Regions from separate parts of the Arthrobacter sp. MDT2-3 genome, predicted to be linked through region 1. Evidence: predicted binding sites of a transcription regulator. Region 1 holds the regulator's gene; each other region holds the start of a gene.

What was found. The regulator LexA, encoded in region 1, represses DNA repair genes until DNA is damaged. The targets are predictions, from matches to a motif close to TCGAACANNTGTTCGA.
Region 2: AC5RUQ_RS16845 (LexA family protein) is a predicted target of LexA. The motif match lies at 3,307-3,322, and genes of this name have one in related genera.
Region 3: AC5RUQ_RS01360 (LexA family protein) is a predicted target of LexA. The motif match lies at 2,292-2,307, and genes of this name have one in related genera.

Annotation. Positions count from the first base shown of each region.
Region 1 is NZ_JBNHFS010000003.1:34,217-39,569, reverse strand. It holds gene AC5RUQ_RS10245 (ATP-dependent DNA helicase) at 1-1,446, shown strand, start outside; gene lexA (transcriptional repressor LexA) at 1,451-2,185, opposite strand; gene AC5RUQ_RS10235 (LysM peptidoglycan-binding domain-containing protein) at 2,556-2,915, shown strand; gene AC5RUQ_RS10230 (histidinol-phosphate transaminase) at 3,084-4,202, shown strand; gene hisB (imidazoleglycerol-phosphate dehydratase HisB) at 4,263-4,889, shown strand; gene hisH (imidazole glycerol phosphate synthase subunit HisH) at 4,886-5,353, shown strand, end outside.
Region 2 is NZ_JBNHFS010000006.1:19,023-24,375, reverse strand. It holds gene AC5RUQ_RS16860 (hypothetical protein) at 466-816, opposite strand; gene AC5RUQ_RS16855 (hypothetical protein) at 895-1,326, opposite strand; gene AC5RUQ_RS16850 (HNH endonuclease family protein) at 1,998-2,873, opposite strand; gene AC5RUQ_RS16845 (LexA family protein) at 3,336-3,767, shown strand; gene AC5RUQ_RS16840 (Y-family DNA polymerase) at 3,778-5,058, shown strand; gene AC5RUQ_RS16835 (hypothetical protein) at 5,097-5,353, shown strand, end outside.
Region 3 is NZ_JBNHFS010000001.1:286,657-292,009, reverse strand. It holds gene AC5RUQ_RS01370 (beta-L-arabinofuranosidase domain-containing protein) at 1-1,474, shown strand, start outside; gene AC5RUQ_RS01365 (alpha/beta fold hydrolase) at 1,487-2,191, shown strand; gene AC5RUQ_RS01360 (LexA family protein) at 2,321-2,752, shown strand; gene AC5RUQ_RS01355 (Y-family DNA polymerase) at 2,780-4,060, shown strand; gene treS (maltose alpha-D-glucosyltransferase) at 4,110-5,353, opposite strand, start outside.

The sequences.
Region 1 (5,353 bases):
TCCGTCACGTCGATGGAATGCCTGGGTGCGCAGAAGTGCCCCATGGCCGCGGAGTGCTTCAGTGAGCTCGCACGGCAGGACGCCGCCGACGCCGACGTTGTGGTCACCAACCATGCCATGCTCGCCGTCAGCGCTTTTGAAGGGCTGGCGGTGCTTCCCGAATACGACGTCGTTGTGGTTGATGAGGCCCACGAACTCCAGGACAGGGTCACGGGCGCCGTCTCGGGGCAGCTGTCGGTGGCCATGGTCCACGCAGCTGCCGCCGGCGCCCGAAAGCACACTGCCATCACGGTCGATGCGCTCAACGCCGCTGCCGCGAACCTTGAAGTTGCCCTGGCGGGAGTTCCCAACGGGTTGCTCCCCAACGGACTGAACGATGAGCAGCTGGACTGCGTGGACCAGCTGCGCGAGGCCTGCCGTGCTGCCTTGTCCGACTCCAAGGGGGACAGCAGTACAACGGCCGACGGCGGGCGGCAGCTCGCGCGCTCCCGGCTGATGCTCATCCTGGAACTCTGCGAACGGCTCCTTGCCGCGCGGGAGAACCGGGAAGTGGTGTGGTTTTCCCGCGCCAGCTCCTTCGACCCCCAGCAGGGATATTCCCAACCGGACGAGACTGCACCCGCGCTGATCAATATTGCCCCGCTATCCGTCGCCGGACGACTGCGGGAGGGGTTGTTCGCGGGGCACACAGTTGTCCTCACCTCCGCAACCCTGGCCATCGGATCCGCGTTTGAGCCCGCAGCTGGTGGCCTGGGGCTGGTGGGCGAGGGTGCGCCGAGCTGGACCGGCGTTGACGTTGGCTCGCCCTTTGACTACCCGAAGCAGGGAATCCTGTACGTGGCCGGGCACCTGCCCAAGCCTGGCCGGGGGGCGTCCCCTGAAGCACTGGAAGAACTGGAGGCCCTGATCCGGGCTTCCAATGGTGGTGCGCTCTGCCTGTTTTCGTCCCGGCGGGCGGCAGAAGAAGCGGCCGACGCGCTCCGGCCAAAGCTGGACATGACCATCCTGTGCCAAGGTGACTCCACCATGACGGCACTGGTGAAACAGTTTGCCGACGAACCCGATACCTGCCTGTTCGGCACCATGTCCCTTTGGCAGGGCGTTGACGTTCCGGGCGGGTCATGCCGCCTCGTGGTCATCGACCGGATTCCCTTTCCCCGGCCCGACGATCCGCTGATGACGGCGCGGTCCCGGGCGGTGGCGCAGGCCGGAGGCAACGGCTTTATGTCCGTTTCTGCCACCCACGCCGCTATCCGGCTCGCTCAGGGAGCGGGACGGCTCATCCGGTCAACGGGGGACAAGGGTGTGGTGGCGGTGCTGGACTCCAGGCTGGCCACCGAACGGTACGCAGGCTTCCTCCGGGGTGCCCTGCCGCCGTTCTGGTCCACAACGGACAGGAAGACAGCCATTGCGGCGCTGGAACGGCTGGCGGGGGAGAACGCCTGAAAGGCTAGAGGGAGCGCAGCACCGAAACAACCTTGCCCATGATGGTGGCATGGTCGCCCAGGATGGGTTCGTACTGCGTGTTCTGCGGCAGCAGCCAGGTGTGGCCGTCGCGCTGGCGGAAGGTTTTCACCGTGGCCTCGTCGTCCAGCAGTGCTGCGACGATGTCTCCGTTGGCTGCGTCCGCCTGGCGGCGGACCACCACCCAGTCACCGTCGCAGATGGCGGCGTCCACCATGGAATCGCCGGCAACCTTGAGCATAAAGAGTTCCCCCTGGCCCACCAGCTGGCGGGGGAGCGCCAGGACGTCCTCCACCACCTGGTCCGCCAGGATTGGACCACCGGCAGCGATCCGGCCTACGAGGGGAACCATGGCAGTGTCCATGGCGGTGGGAAGCGCGGTGACGCTGCCGGTGCCGGCAGGCAGGAGCGCAGCCGGCTCGGCTGTCTGCTTGGGCGAACCCCCGTCCAAGGTGAGTGGCATCAGCACCTCCATGGCGCGCGGCCGCTTCGGGTCACGCCGGAGGTAGCCCAGCTTCTCCAGCTGCGAAAGCTGGTGCGTGACACTGGAGAGGCTCGCGAGGCCTACCGTGTCCCCGATTTCGCGCATTGACGGCGGATAACCGTTGTCATTCACTGAGCGCTGGATGGTCTCGAGGATTTTCTTCTGCCGCGGCGTCAGGCCTTTGGCGGTCTTCTTCGGTTGGGAGGTTGCCCTGCCCCCGGCGGCTGCTGCTGCCATATTCGCCAATGCCTTTCGGTTGCCCCGGGCTCTTCTTGGCCCGGACCTGAAGTTCACGCCGTCATTGTCAGACCCTGCTGATCAACTGTCGAGGTGGTAGTTCCTGTCTTCAAAGCTAGGCCAGCCACATTGCTTTTTCAAACATTTGTTCTAGCGAGTCTCGACATTATTCGTTGATAGGTGCTAAAACAGGAGAAGCAAAGTTCGAATATGTGTTCTATTCGGAGCGTAGCCATTCGAAGACCCAGACCAGCGGGTCTCGGGTAGCGCGGGTCCGGAGCGGAACGTCGGGCAGCACAGTAAAGGTCCAGGAGGGCTATTCATGTCAGCTACATCTGCTTCGCAGGATTCAATTTCGGTGCATCACCTCATGTCCGGGCGGGACAAGCCGCAGGCTGCTCGTCCTCCTGCACCGCTTCCGCCCCTGCGTCTGACGCGGCGCGGAAAGATCGTCCTGATCGGCATCCCCCTGGTGCTGCTTGCCGCCTTGCTGCTCTCCCTGGCGGGCTTCTTCAACTCGCCCGCCAAGGCCTCGGACTCGCCGGCGGACCTGGCTGTGACACCAACCGTCACCGTCACCGTGCAGCCGGGTGAGTCCCTGTGGGCCATTGCAGGAAGCGTTGCACCGGAGCGGGACGCGCGGGACGTTGTGGCAGACATTGTGCAGCTCAACAATCTGACTGCCGGCGCGGTCCTCCCGGGGCAGCAGCTGTTCGTCCCCACCCGGTAGCCGCACGAAGCCTGGAGACGCCGCCCTGGGACTGGAAGCGTCGCCCGGAAAGCGGGCAGGAGTAGCAGCGGGAAAGCCCCTGCAAAGGCTTCGCGGCAGCGGCACGCTGAGCGCGAACAGGAGCCCGTCACATTTTCCGGGGCCCGGCGCTGGCACTAAACTGTTCAGGTGAATGACCAGCTAGAGCGCCTCAACCGGCTACCCCTCCGCAGCAACCTCCGTGGGCTTACTCCCTACGGCGCGCCCCAGCTGGATGTCCCCATCCTCCTCAACGTCAACGAGAACACCCACGGTGTGCCGCAGGACGTTCGTGCGGCCATCAGCGCAGCAGTAACAGAGGCTGCCGCCGGACTCAACCGCTACCCGGACAGGGAGTTCAGTGAGTTGCGGAAGGCCCTGGCGGAATATCTGGGCCACGGGCTGGATGAGTCGAATGTTTGGGCGGCCAACGGCTCCAACGAAGTCCTCCAGCAGATTCTCCAGGCATTCGGCGGCCCCGGCCGCACGGCGCTGGGCTTCCCGCCCACGTACTCCATGTACCCCCTGCTGGCCAGCGGCACGGACACCGAATACATCGTGGGCGAACGGGCTGACGGCTACGGCCTCAGCGCAGAGTCCGCGGCGCTCCAAGTGAAGGAGCTGCAACCCAACATTGTGTTTCTCTGCTCGCCGAACAACCCCACCGGAACCGGCCTGGGGCTCGACGTGGTGGAGGCAGTGTATGAGGCCGGCGAAGCAAGCCAGACCATCGTCATTGTTGATGAGGCCTACCACGAGTTCGCACACGACGGTACGCCCAGCGCCCTGACCCTCCTGCCGGGAAGGGAGCGGCTGATCGTCTCACGGACCATGAGCAAGGCCTTTGCGCTGGCCGGAGCTCGGTTGGGTTACATGGCGGCCGCTCCGGAGGTCACGGATGCACTGCGTCTGGTGCGCCTGCCGTACCACCTCTCCGCCGTAACCCAGGCGACTGCCCTCGCAGCACTCCAGCACCGTGAGGCGCTGCTGGCCGATGTTGAAGACATCAAGAAGCAGCGCGACCGGATCGTGGCTGAACTGATCCGGATGGGCCTCAAGCCCGCTGCTTCCGATTCCAACTTTGTGTTCTTTGGCGGCCTGGAGAACCCCCACGAGGTATGGCAGGAGCTGCTCGACGCCGGTGTCCTGATCCGTGACGTCGGGATTCCAGGCCACCTTCGGGTGACCGCAGGCACTGAGACGGAAACCACAGCGTTCCTCACCTCCCTGGAAAGCATCCTTGCCGGCCAGCGCACGCTTCATGCCTAGACTTGAAGTACCGGCGCTGGACGCCCTGAACCACTCCTTCTCCCCAAAGGACACCTGACCATGAGTTCCACCGGATCCAATGCGGCCGTGGCCCGGACCGCGCGCATGGAGCGTGCCACGAGTGAATCCTCCGTGCTCGTGGAGATCAACCTTGACGGTACCGGCATTTCGGACATCGACACCTCGGTGCCCTTTTACGACCACATGCTGACAGCGCTCTGCAAGCACTCGCTGATCGACCTGACAGTAAAAGCCACCGGAGATATCCACATCGATGTCCACCACACCGTGGAAGACGTTGCCATCACCTTCGGCGAGGTGCTCCGCACCGCCCTGGGAAACAAGGCCGGGATCCGCCGCTTCGGTGAGGCCACCGTTCCACTGGACGAGGCACTGGCCCACGCCGTCGTTGACGTGTCCGGCCGTCCCTACCTCGTCCACGGCGGTGAGCCCGCAGGCCAGGAATACCACCTGATCGGTGGACACTTCACCGGCTCGCTCACCCGCCACGTCTTTGAAGCGATCACCCTGCACGCAGGGATCTGCCTCCACATGAACGTCATCGCCGGGCGCGACCCGCACCACATCGTTGAGGCCCAGTTCAAAGCCTTCGCCCGTGCCCTTCGCGCCGCTGTGGAATCCGATCCGCGTGTTGAAGGCATCCCCTCCACCAAGGGCGCACTGTGAGCGGCCAGGTGCTGCGGGACGGCGCCATCATCGATCCCTCAGCGGCACAGAAGCTGCCCTCGCCCGAGGGCAAACCCACGGTAACCGTGCTCGACTATGGCTCCGGGAACGTCCGCTCGGCAGTCCGCGCCCTCGAACGCGCCGGGGCAGAGGTGATCCTCAGCTCCAAGCCTGAGGACGTTCTGAACGCCGATGGCCTGGTGGTTCCCGGCGTCGGCGCCTTTGAAACCGTTATGCGCGAGCTCAAGGCCGTGGACGGCATCCGCCTCATCGGCCGGCGCGTCGCCGGCGGCCGCCCCGTCCTAGGTATTTGCGTGGGCCTTCAGGTGCTCTTCGAGGCCGGCGTGGAACACGGTACGGAAGCTGAAGGCATCGGTGAGTGGCCCGGCAAGGTGGAACTCCTGCCGGCGGAAGTCGTTCCGCACATGGGCTGGAACACAGTGAAGGTGCCCGAAGGGTCAAAG
Region 2 (5,353 bases), on a different contig from region 1:
CGACGCAGGCCCGTCTACCCGTAAGGGCAAAGGACGGGAAATTCCTGGAGGAAATAAGTGAGGAACGAGCGCCGGAAGGATATTTCCTGGCCTGCAGGCCCCGACGGAGGAGGGGCTAGAGGGGGTGGAGCGGGCACGTACGATCCGTAGGACAGCAGCCAAAAAACGTCGTAGACACACCAGGTTCAGGGGGTCCGGAGCTCTGCGACGGCACCCCCTGGCCCCAACAGCCGGCCGCGCCAGCGGACGCCCTTATGGGGTGTGAGCCCTGGCGAACCCCCCTTTCCCCCGGGCCACGGACAACCGACGACGCGGACAGCCCGAGGCCTGCCGCCGGCGGCCGCCGCCGCGCACCTGGCTACTGCGGACTTGGCGGTCCGCCGCCGGTAACCACCAGCCCAAGCCGGCCACCTGCGGCGGACCGCCCGCGGTGACCGGCCCCGAAAGACCGGCCACCCTCCGCCCCTATTCGTGGCGGTCGTGGAGCGGGACGGCTCCGTAATGTCCGGCTGCACGCCGGAACCGGGCGTCACTGCTGAAGATGAACGTTCCGCCGAACATGTACCAGGGGGCGGGTGCACCGGCCGGGGCGAGCGGCTCGGCGTGGACCACGGACTCACGGTGGAAGTGCTCGTTTTTGACGAGGCGGACGGCGGGCCGTTCCTCGGTGGCCTCGAAAACCGGGTCGATGCCTTCGCCGATAACTGTGACTTCCATGACGCGGGCGGAGATGCCCCGGTTGGAGAAGTCTGTGCCCAGGGCGTCGCGGTAGATCAGGGCGGTGATGCCCTTGGGGGCGGTGGTGTCGTTGCTCATGCATTGTCTCCTTTGAAGTCATTTGGGTGCTGTACTGCCCGGCCCGTCGCCGGGCAGTACAGCGGCTGGTAGTGCTGGTTAGGCGGCATCCCGCACGGCGTAGGGCATCCGGTACCGGCTGGGAAGTTCGGCGGCGGCCTCCGGCAGGTCTGCCGGGCCTTGGGCCTGCCCGTTCTTCCAGTGGAAGAACGCTTGTTCCGTGATGGCGTCCCACAGGCGGGCTTTCGTCCGGTAGTAGGTGCATGTCACGTCACCCTCGCAGTAGGTGGCGATGCCGAACAGGTTGCCGATGCTGTCAGCGGTGCGGGTAACGGCGACCATGACGTAGGGCCACTGGCCCAGGTCCCAGCCATCACAGCCCCAGCTGGAGAGCACGGCCCAGCCGTGCTGTTCGATCAGTTCCATCCAGTCGTAGCCGCCGTTCATGTGGTAATCGCCCAGCACGGTCACGCCGTCAATGGTTTCCCCACTGTCAGCGAGGGTCACGCTCTTGGTGGTTACTGCGTTCATGGTGTTGCTCCTTCTTGCCGAGAAGTTGGGGTGGGTGGGGCGGCTCGTGCTGACCGGCCAGCTCCCCTCCTCCCCCGTTGTTTTTTGGCTGCTGGCGGAGCTTGCGGAGCTGTGCCCGACGGAGGCCCGTCTACCCGGCAGGGCAAGGCACGGAAAATCTTCGAAGGAAATAAGCGACGCAGGAGCGCCGAAGAAGAATTTCCGGGCCGCAGGCCCCGGGAGGGACGACAGGGGCTAGAGGGGGTGGAGCGGGCACGTACGATCCGAAGGACAGCAGCCAAAAAACGTCGTAGACAAGACCAGGTTCAGGGGGTCCGGAGCTCTGCGACGGCACCCCCTGGACCCAACAGCCGGCCGCGAAGCGGACGCCCATCAACTGGTTGCAGCGCAGCGGAAACCAGTCGTTGGGAGCGTAAACTGAGAGCGTCCTCCGTCACCGGCCTCTCCCCCCAGTCGGCCGGTGGCGGTAGGGCCTGAAACTTCCACGCCAGTCCAGCCTGTTACATGCTCGAAGGCGTAAGCAGCAGATGTTTACACCGGGAGGGTCCGCGTTTTGAACGCGGACACTCCGCTGCTCCCCCAGCGTGTCTAGGAAACGTCTGTCCCCGCGGATGTCTAGGGTCGAGGCATGGACAGGGACGGATCAGGGGAGCTGAAAGGGCAGACGTCGATCAATGAGCTGCTCGAGGAGCCCGTCGGCGTCGTCCCGGTCCAGCTGGCACTGCCGATCCTGGTGCAGGTGAAGCCGGGCCACTTCCGGCGCGTGTCCTGATTCTGCCGCCAGACCAGGGCTGCCCGGGGGCGGCTTCATTCAGTACCGGGGCGTGCTCACGTGCACGTGGCCAGGATGCCCGCGATCGCATTGTGCTCGGCTTGAGTGACCAGAGGCTGTACTTGGCCTTGACGGCCACTTGTTTTGAGACGTATTCGCAGCGGAACGTCTTATTCGGGGGCAGCCATGTGGCGGCACCCTTATCCCCCTTGGCGCTGTTCGTCGCACCGTCAGCTGCCATCAGGTTCAGGGGGTCGTTGGCGAGTTCTTTGCGCTGATCGTCGCTGATTTGCTGGGCGCCCTTTTGCCAGGCGTCGCTCAGAGGAACGACGTGGTCAATTTGCACCGCTGAGCTGGTGTCCTGTCCGCGAACGAAGTCGATTGTCGTGCCGGTGTACTTGTCGGCCAGCGTGCCGGTGGCGACGACGCAGTTGTTGGTGCCGGGCTTGAAGGTCTCGTTGGTGAGATCCCGGGCGAGGATGTCATTGCGGGTGTCACAGCCGTTGTGGTCCGTGTCGGACCAGGCCGGCCCGAACTCGTCACGACTGTAGCCGGTCTTCGCCGCCCTACCCTTGACCGGGATACTGCCCAGCACAGCGATGGCGTTTTCGACGTCACCGGCAGCACCCGGGGCCGGAGACCCGGCCGCAGTGCCGGGCGCGGAATCGAGGGCCTCAAGCGCACGGGCTGCAGGGTCGCAGCCAACCAGGGATCCTGCCAGCAGCAGGGCGGTCAGGGCAGTCAGCGTCTTGGCGGCAGTGCGGGTGATCTTCATGGTCCCTAGGCGTGGGTCGGGGAAGATTCACGCTACCGGCGCCCGCCGACAGACAAGGGAAGCACCGTGATGGTGCCTGTCACACACTCCTGCCCCAGGCAGGTCCAGAATCCCCTGCGCGTGGCTGGTCCACCCGCTTCTGCGGTTGTTTGCACCGCCCGTTCCTAAGCTGTCGGCTCCCCCGCTGCCCCGCACACGAGTTGCCCTGGCCGCTGTCCATGATCGGGGGCAATTCGGGTTATCCACGGTTCAGCATTCTGGGGAGCCAGTGGGGCAGCTCCCCTTCGGCCGCCGTAGCGGTGGATAACCCGGAAAAGAATTGTCCCCGGTTGTGGGCAGCGGCCCGCCCGCGGCATCGCGCGTGCGCATCCTGCGGCCAGTGCAACATGATGGAGAACACCCGTTGTCAGCCCTGGCGCGTACACTGATTAACTCGAACATATATTCGAATAAAGGTGTGTTGTGCGCGTTATTGTCGGTCCCCGTGTGATAGACGCGGGTGTTTCCTTGTTGTCGGTGCTGGTGTCCCCGGTGCCGGTCGCGGCGGGGTTCCCGTCGCCGGCCCAGGACTACTTCGATGGCCGGATCGATCTGAACGCGCACCTGATCAAGGACATCACAAGCACCTATGTGGTGCGGGTGTCCGGGGAATCCATGGAAGGTGCCGGGATCAGTGACGGCGATGAGCTAATCGTGAACCGAGCGCTGGAGCCGCGCGACGGGGCAGTGGTCGTCGCGGTCCTGGACGGGGAGCTGACGATCAAGCGGCTGCGGATCACCCCGACAGGGGTGGTGCTGCAGGCGGAAAACCCGGCCTACCCTGACATCCAGGTCCCGGCACTGTCGGACCTGACCATTTGGGGCACCGCTATCCGGTGTTTGCATCATGTCTAAGCCGGCGCTAATGCGGCACATGCCGCAGATCGCGCACGTGGACGTGAACTGCTTCTACGCCTCCGCGGAGCGGGCGTTCGACCCTTCCCTGGAGGGCAGGCCCGTGATCGTGCTGTCAAACAATGACGGCTGCGCTGTCACCCGCTCCCCCGAGGCCAAAGCCCTCGGCATCGGCATGGGCGATCCCTGGTTCAAGCTCGCCCCGCGGGCGAAGGAATGGGGCCTGGTCGCACTGTCCAGCAACTACGAGCTGTACGGGGACATCAGCGCCCGCGTGATGGAGCTGCTGGGCCGGTACTCGGCCTGGCTGGAGGTCTACAGCATCGACGAGGCCTTCCTCGGCGTCAAAGGCACCCCCGCCGAGCTGGCCGCGATGGGCCGGTCCATGAAAGCAGCGGTCCGGCGGAATGTTGGAGTGCCGGTCTGTGTCGGGATCGCACCGACGAAGACGCTGGCGAAGCTGTCCAACAAGTGGGCGAAGAACAACAAGGCCTTCGCCGGGGTGTGCCACTGGGACTCCGTCCCCGCCGCGGAGCGGGAGGCCTTGCTGGGGCGGCTGTCCGTGGAGGAAGTGTGGGGCATCGCCGGGCGGCTGACCAGGCGGCTGAACGTGATGGGCATCTTCACCATCGCCGACCTGGTCCGGGCCGACCCGGTCGCTATCCGGGACAAGTTCAACGTGGTCATGATGCGTACCGTCCTGGAACTGCAGGGAACCCCCTGCATCCCGATGGAGGAGGAACGGATCGGTCGGGACCAGCTGATCTTCTCCCGCTCCTTCGCCAAACCCATCACCACGGCCACGGGGATCCGGCAGGTCATGAGCGTGTACGGGCAGCAGGCCTCAGCCAGGCTGGCCAAACACGGGCTGCAGGCCAAGGTCCTCACCGCTTTCGCCGGAACCTCGCACTTCAACCCCAACGAAACCTCCTACCCCTCCGTGTGCGTGCCGTTGCCGATGCCCACCGCCGACCCGGTGATCCTGACCAAAGCCGGCCACGCCCTCCTGCCCCGGATCGTCGAAGGCATCCGGTACGCACGGGCAGGGATCATGGTCACCGACCTGCGCCCCACCGGCAACCAAGCTCCGCTGTCCCTCTTCGAGAACCCACACGAGGAACGCCACATCGGAACCCTGCTCGAAGACGTCACCCGTAGGTACGGCCGAGGGTCCATCGGCCTGGGTCACGGCGGGATCCGGGGCGGGCCGGACTGGACCATGAAACGCGACATGCTCTCCCCCAGATACACCACCCACTGGGACGAACTCCCCCTCGTCAAAGCCGCCTAACGGCTGCTCTCTGCACCACCCAGAAAGACAACAAGCACATGACCATCACCCACGAAGCCCCTACCCTCAATACCTCGGTGGACGTCCGGTTCACCACTGCCGGCACTCCCCTGGCCGTCCGCTACGACGGACGCATCTGGGCTGTGACCGAAGAACCTGTCCACTGGTTCGCCAGGGACTCATGGTGGGAGACCCGCCGAAGCGTCCCGGTAGGCGTCGGGAACGTCGTAGACATCGAACACTGGCGCGTTCAGGTCCGCCAAGGGTCCGACTCACCGCTGCGGACCTTTGAACT
Region 3 (5,353 bases), on a different contig from region 1:
ATACGAGCAGGCCAGCTCCAGCTTCTGGGACTCGGTGGTCCTGCGCCGCTCCGTTTCCGTCGGCGGAAACAGCGTGCGGGAACACTTCCATCCCTCAGCCGACTTCACGCCGATGATCCTTGATGCCCAGGGCCCCGAAACCTGCAACACCTACAACATGCTGAAGCTGGCCAAGCTGCGCTTTGAACAGTTGGGCGACCCGGCCGCCGTCGACTTCTATGAACGGGCAACCTACAACCACATCCTGTCCTCCCAGCACCCCCGCCGCGGCGGCTTTGTGTACTTCACGCCCATGCGCCCCCGGCATTACCGCGTCTATTCACGGGCGCAGGAGTCCATGTGGTGCTGCGTCGGTTCGGGGCTGGAAAACCATGCCCGCTACGGTGAACTGATCTACAGCCACAGCGGGAACGAACTGCTCGTCAACCTCTACATCCCCTCGACCCTCGACTGGACGGATAAGGGCCTGCAGGTCAGGCTCGACACGGACTTCCCGAACTCCGACGAGGCAACGCTGCACGTCACGGCACACACCTCCGTTGAGGCCACCATCACCCTGAGGCGTCCGGGATGGGCCGCGGCATTTGAGGTCGACGGCGGGGCCGCGCCGGCCGGCGCCGGCCACGTCAGCATCAGCCGCACCTGGCAGGGCGATTCCGACGTCCGGATCCGGCTGACCCCCGGCTTCCGATCAGAAGGTCTGCCGGACGGTTCGCCCTGGGTCTCATTCCTTTACGGCCCCGTGGTGCTGGCATCGCGGGCGGGAACGGAAGGCGTACCCGGGTTCGAGGCAGCGGACGAACGGATGGGGCACGTGGCCTCGGGGCCCTTGCTGCCGCTTGCCGAAGCCTCCGTGGTCCCCAACGCCGCATCCATCCGGCTTCGCGACAGAGCCACAGTAACGGCGGAGCTGTCAATAATCGACGCCGGCGGGCAACCCGGCACCGTTGTCCTGGAACCGTTCCACGCCATCCACGACGAGCGGTACACCGTGTACTGGCCCTCCGGTGAGCCCAGCGAGCGGCGGGAGGAACTGCTGGAACTGGACCGGGCCGCCGTCGTACAGGGGGAAGTGGTGGATGGCGTAACCGCCGGGGAGCAACAGCCGGAGGCGGACCATGGCTTCCGTGGTGAAGGCACCCGTGCCGGGGGCGGCGAGGGCATCCACTGGCGCAGCGCAACCGGGTGGTTCTCCTACGTCCTTAATGATCGTGATGCCCGCGCCAGCCTGCTGCGGGTCCGCTTCCGCCCGGACGAAAACCGCAGCCATCAGCTGAGTCTGAACGGATTGCCTCTGGGCGAACTTGTCCGCCAGGAGCAAGAGGGCGGGGAGGTGCTGAGCGACTTTCGCATCGGGGATACCCATCGGGCTGCATTCCCTGGCGGCGGACTCGCCTTCACCGTCACGGCGCTGCCCGGCATGCGGACAGGGGATCTCCTGTCCGTCCAGCTCCTGTCGGTGCCTCCCCGGTAGTAGGGTTCCGTCATGGACATCATCCTCGTACCCGGATTCTGGTTGGACGCCTCATCCTGGGAGGAGGTGACGCCGGCCCTGGAGGTCGCCGGTCATCGGACCCATCCGCTCACGCTTCCCGGGCTCGAATCGGTGGACGCGAGCCGTGCCGGAATCGGCCTCCGCGACCATGTCGATGCGGTGGTGGCCCTCCTCGATTCCCTCGAAGGCAAGGTTGTGCTCGTAGGACATTCCGGCGGAGGTGCCATCATCCACGCGGCCCTGGATGCCCGGCCGAACCGGGTGGAGCGGGCCATCTACGTGGACAGTGGGCCCCTCGGCGAAGGAGGCGTCATCAACGACGAACTGCCCGCCGAGGGCGACGACGTGCCACTTCCGCCGTGGGAGGGCTTTGAAGACGCCGACCTGGTGGATCTGGACGAGGGGCTTCGCCAGGCCTTCCGTGCGCGGGCGATCCCGCAGCCGAAAGGCGTCGCCTACGACCAGCAGCACCTGAGTGATGAGCGCCGCTACGACGTTCCGGCCACCATCATCGCCTGCGAATTTCCGTCCTCCATGCTGAAGGAATGGATCAACGGCGGCCACCCCTTCGTTGCCGAATTGGCCCGGATGCGCGACGTCGAGTACGTCGACCTCCCCACGGGGCACTGGCCCCAGTTCACCAAGCCCGCGGAACTCGCCCGCGCCATCCAGGCGGCGGTGGAGCGCACGCCGTAGGCCGTCGTCGTCAATGTGTCGCTTCGTGCGCTCTACTTCACCCGCCAGAAAGGAAGGCCGCTGGCTGTGAATGTCCGGACCGGGGAGTACACTCAGAGTATCGAACATATATTCGAATAAGGGTGTGTTGTGGGCGTTGTTGTCGGTCCCCGTGTGATAGATGCGGGACTCTCTTTGCAGCTGGCTTGGGTGTCTCCGGTGCCCGTTGCTGCCGGTTATCCCTCGCCTGCGCAGGACTACTTCGACGGCCGGATAGACCTGAACGAGCACCTGATCAAGGACATCACCAGCACGTTTGTGGTCCGGGTTACCGGCGACTCGATGGAGCGCGCGGGCATCAGCGACGGCGATGAACTCATCGTCAACAGGGCCCTCGAACCAAAGGACGGCTGCGTGGTTATCGCCGTCCTGGACGGTGAGCTGACGGTCAAGCGGCTTCGCATCACCGCCACGGGCGTGGTGTTGCAGGCGGAAAACCCGAAGTACCCCGATATCAAGGTGTCGGCCCTCAGTGAGCTGACCATCTGGGGCGTGGCCACCCGGTGCCTGCACCATGTCTAAGGGACACGCGTGACCCGGCCAGCCATCATGCGGCAGATGCCCGAGATCGCCCACGTGGACGTCAACTGCTTCTATGCCAGCGCCGAACGCGCCTTTGACCCCTCCCTTGAGGGAAAGCCCCTGATCGTGCTCTCCAACAACGATGGCTGCGCCGTCACGCGCTCACCCGAAGCGAAGGCCCTGGGCATCGGAGTGGGCGAGCCCTGGTTCAAGCTCGCACCGCGGGCCAAGGAATGGGGCCTGATCGCGAAGTCCAGCAATTACGAACTCTATGGAGACATCAGCGCCCGCGTGATGGAACTGCTGGGCCGCTACTCCGCCTGGCTGGAGGTCTACAGCATCGACGAAGCATTCCTCGGCGTTAAGGGCACCCCGGACCACCTGCTGGAACTCGGGCGGACCATCAAGGCCGCGGCAGCCCGGAACGTCGGCGTCCCCGTCTGCGTGGGCATCGCCCGCACCAAAACCCTGGCCAAGCTGGCCAACCAGTGGGCCAAGCACAATGCGGCGTTCAACGGCGTCTGCCGCTGGGATTCGGTACCGCCGGAGCAGCAGGAGGCACTGATGGCCAGGCTCTCGGTGATTGAGGTCTGGGGCGTGGCAACCAGAATCACCAAACGCCTCAACGCCATGGGCATCCACTCCATTCTGGACCTCAAACGCGCAGACCCTGTCCGGATCCGCGAGCGCTTCTCGGTGGTGATGATGCGGACCGTCCTGGAACTGCAGGGGACACCCTGTATCCCCATGGAGGAGGCCCGGATTGGCCGGGACCAGCTGATCTTCTCCCGCTCTTTTTCCACTCCCATCACCAGGGCCCACGACGTGCGGCAGGTCCTCAGCGTCTATGCCCAAATGGCCAGCGGCCGGCTGGCCAAGCACAACCTGCAGGCCAAACTCCTCACCGCCTTCGCCGGAACGTCCCACTTCAACGCGCAGGAAACGTCCTTTCCCTCCGTGTGCATCCCGCTTCCCATGCCGACGGCGGACCCTGTCATCCTCACCAAAGCCGCCCACGCGCTGCTGCCCGCCATCATTGACGGCGCCAAGTACGCCCGCGCCGGCATCATGGTCACGGACCTGCGGCCCAGCGGCAACCAGAAACCGCTGGAGCCCTTTGAGAACCCGCACGAGGAAAGGCACATCGGGCCGCTGCTGGAGGACATCACCCGCCGCTACGGCCGCGGCTCCATCGGCCTGGGCCACGCCGGGATCCGCGGCGGCCCGGACTGGACCATGAAACGGGACATGCGCTCCCCCAGGTACACCACCCACTGGGACGAGCTTCCGCTCGTCAAGGCAGCCTAGCTGCACCGAGGCAGCGCCGCCCGGGGAAGCGTCCCCACCACAGTTGTCCCTATGCTTCGTCCTCCACGCTGACCGGTTCCTCGATCAGCAGCGCCGTGCCCTGGTATGGGCCGAGCTCGATGAAGAAACTGTGCAGGTCGTCCACCTGGCCCACGGTCTCCTCGGTGAAGAGGTCCTGGACCTGCGCGCCGGCTTCCAGATGGGTGGACTGGACACTTCCGGTGATGCCTTCACCGGAGAAGTTCAGGACCGTCACCTGGATCTGCCCTGATGCGAGGCGGTGCACCATCACCAGCAGGCCCCGGTGGGAAACGTCCGGGACGTCCAGGAGCAGGCTGGTGGCAATCCCCCACTCCTCACGGACCTTGAGGATTTTCTGGAGCCTTCGGGCAAAGGACCGGTCGTCCTTGAGCTGCTCGGGCAGAGGACCGTAAAGGCTGCGTGCCCGTGGCATCCCCGAAGCTGAGACGGTGGCTTCGGCGTTGGTGCCCATCAGGTCGTGGGCGCCCCGGTTAATCCACCTGGTATCGCCTTGGGCTGTGAGCTCGCTGACCTGCGCCCGGTCCAGGGTTGTCATGCCCACCATGTCCCAGCCGGAAAGCGCGAAGACTCCGGGCTGCAGCGCGTTGTACATTGCCAGCAGCAGGTGGGCTTCCCGCACCGTCTCAACCTGCTCGGCAGTCAGCGAGGAAATGTCCTTGATGCCCAGGGCGGCGGTGATAACGCTGACCGTGGTGCAGGCAATACCGTTGGTGGTGAAGACCGCGTTGTAGGGCCCGTTTTCGCCCGTGAGTTTGTTCCGGAGCGTGTCCTGGACATGTTCGGTCAGCTCGGCGCCAGTCAATTCGGAACCAGCCAACTCGAAGACGTCGTCCTTGTGCCGGGTGGCGAAGTGCACCAACTCATAGGTCAGCTCATCGTGGTTCTGCAGCGCGTGCACCAGTGACGCCTGGTCCACACCGATCTCCATCGCCAGCCGCAGGGTCAGCCGCAGGAACTCCGTGTCCTGGGTGACCAGGGCATAGTGGTAGCCGGGCCGCGTGATGAAGTCGTAGGACAGGTCCGGGCCGGTTTCCGAGGTCGCCTTGATGTCATCAATGGTGAGGTTGAGTTCCTGGAACGAGAAGCCGCCCACCTTGCGTACCATGCTGCCGATCAGCTGGTTCGCTGCTTCGGAGAGCGGATGACCTTCGGACCAGCCGGGCTGTTCCTCTGCGCTTTTTTCGACGCCGAGGAAGCCGTTGGCATCCAGCCGCAGCGCGCCGGTGCCCAGGTCCAGCAGCGAATGCAGTG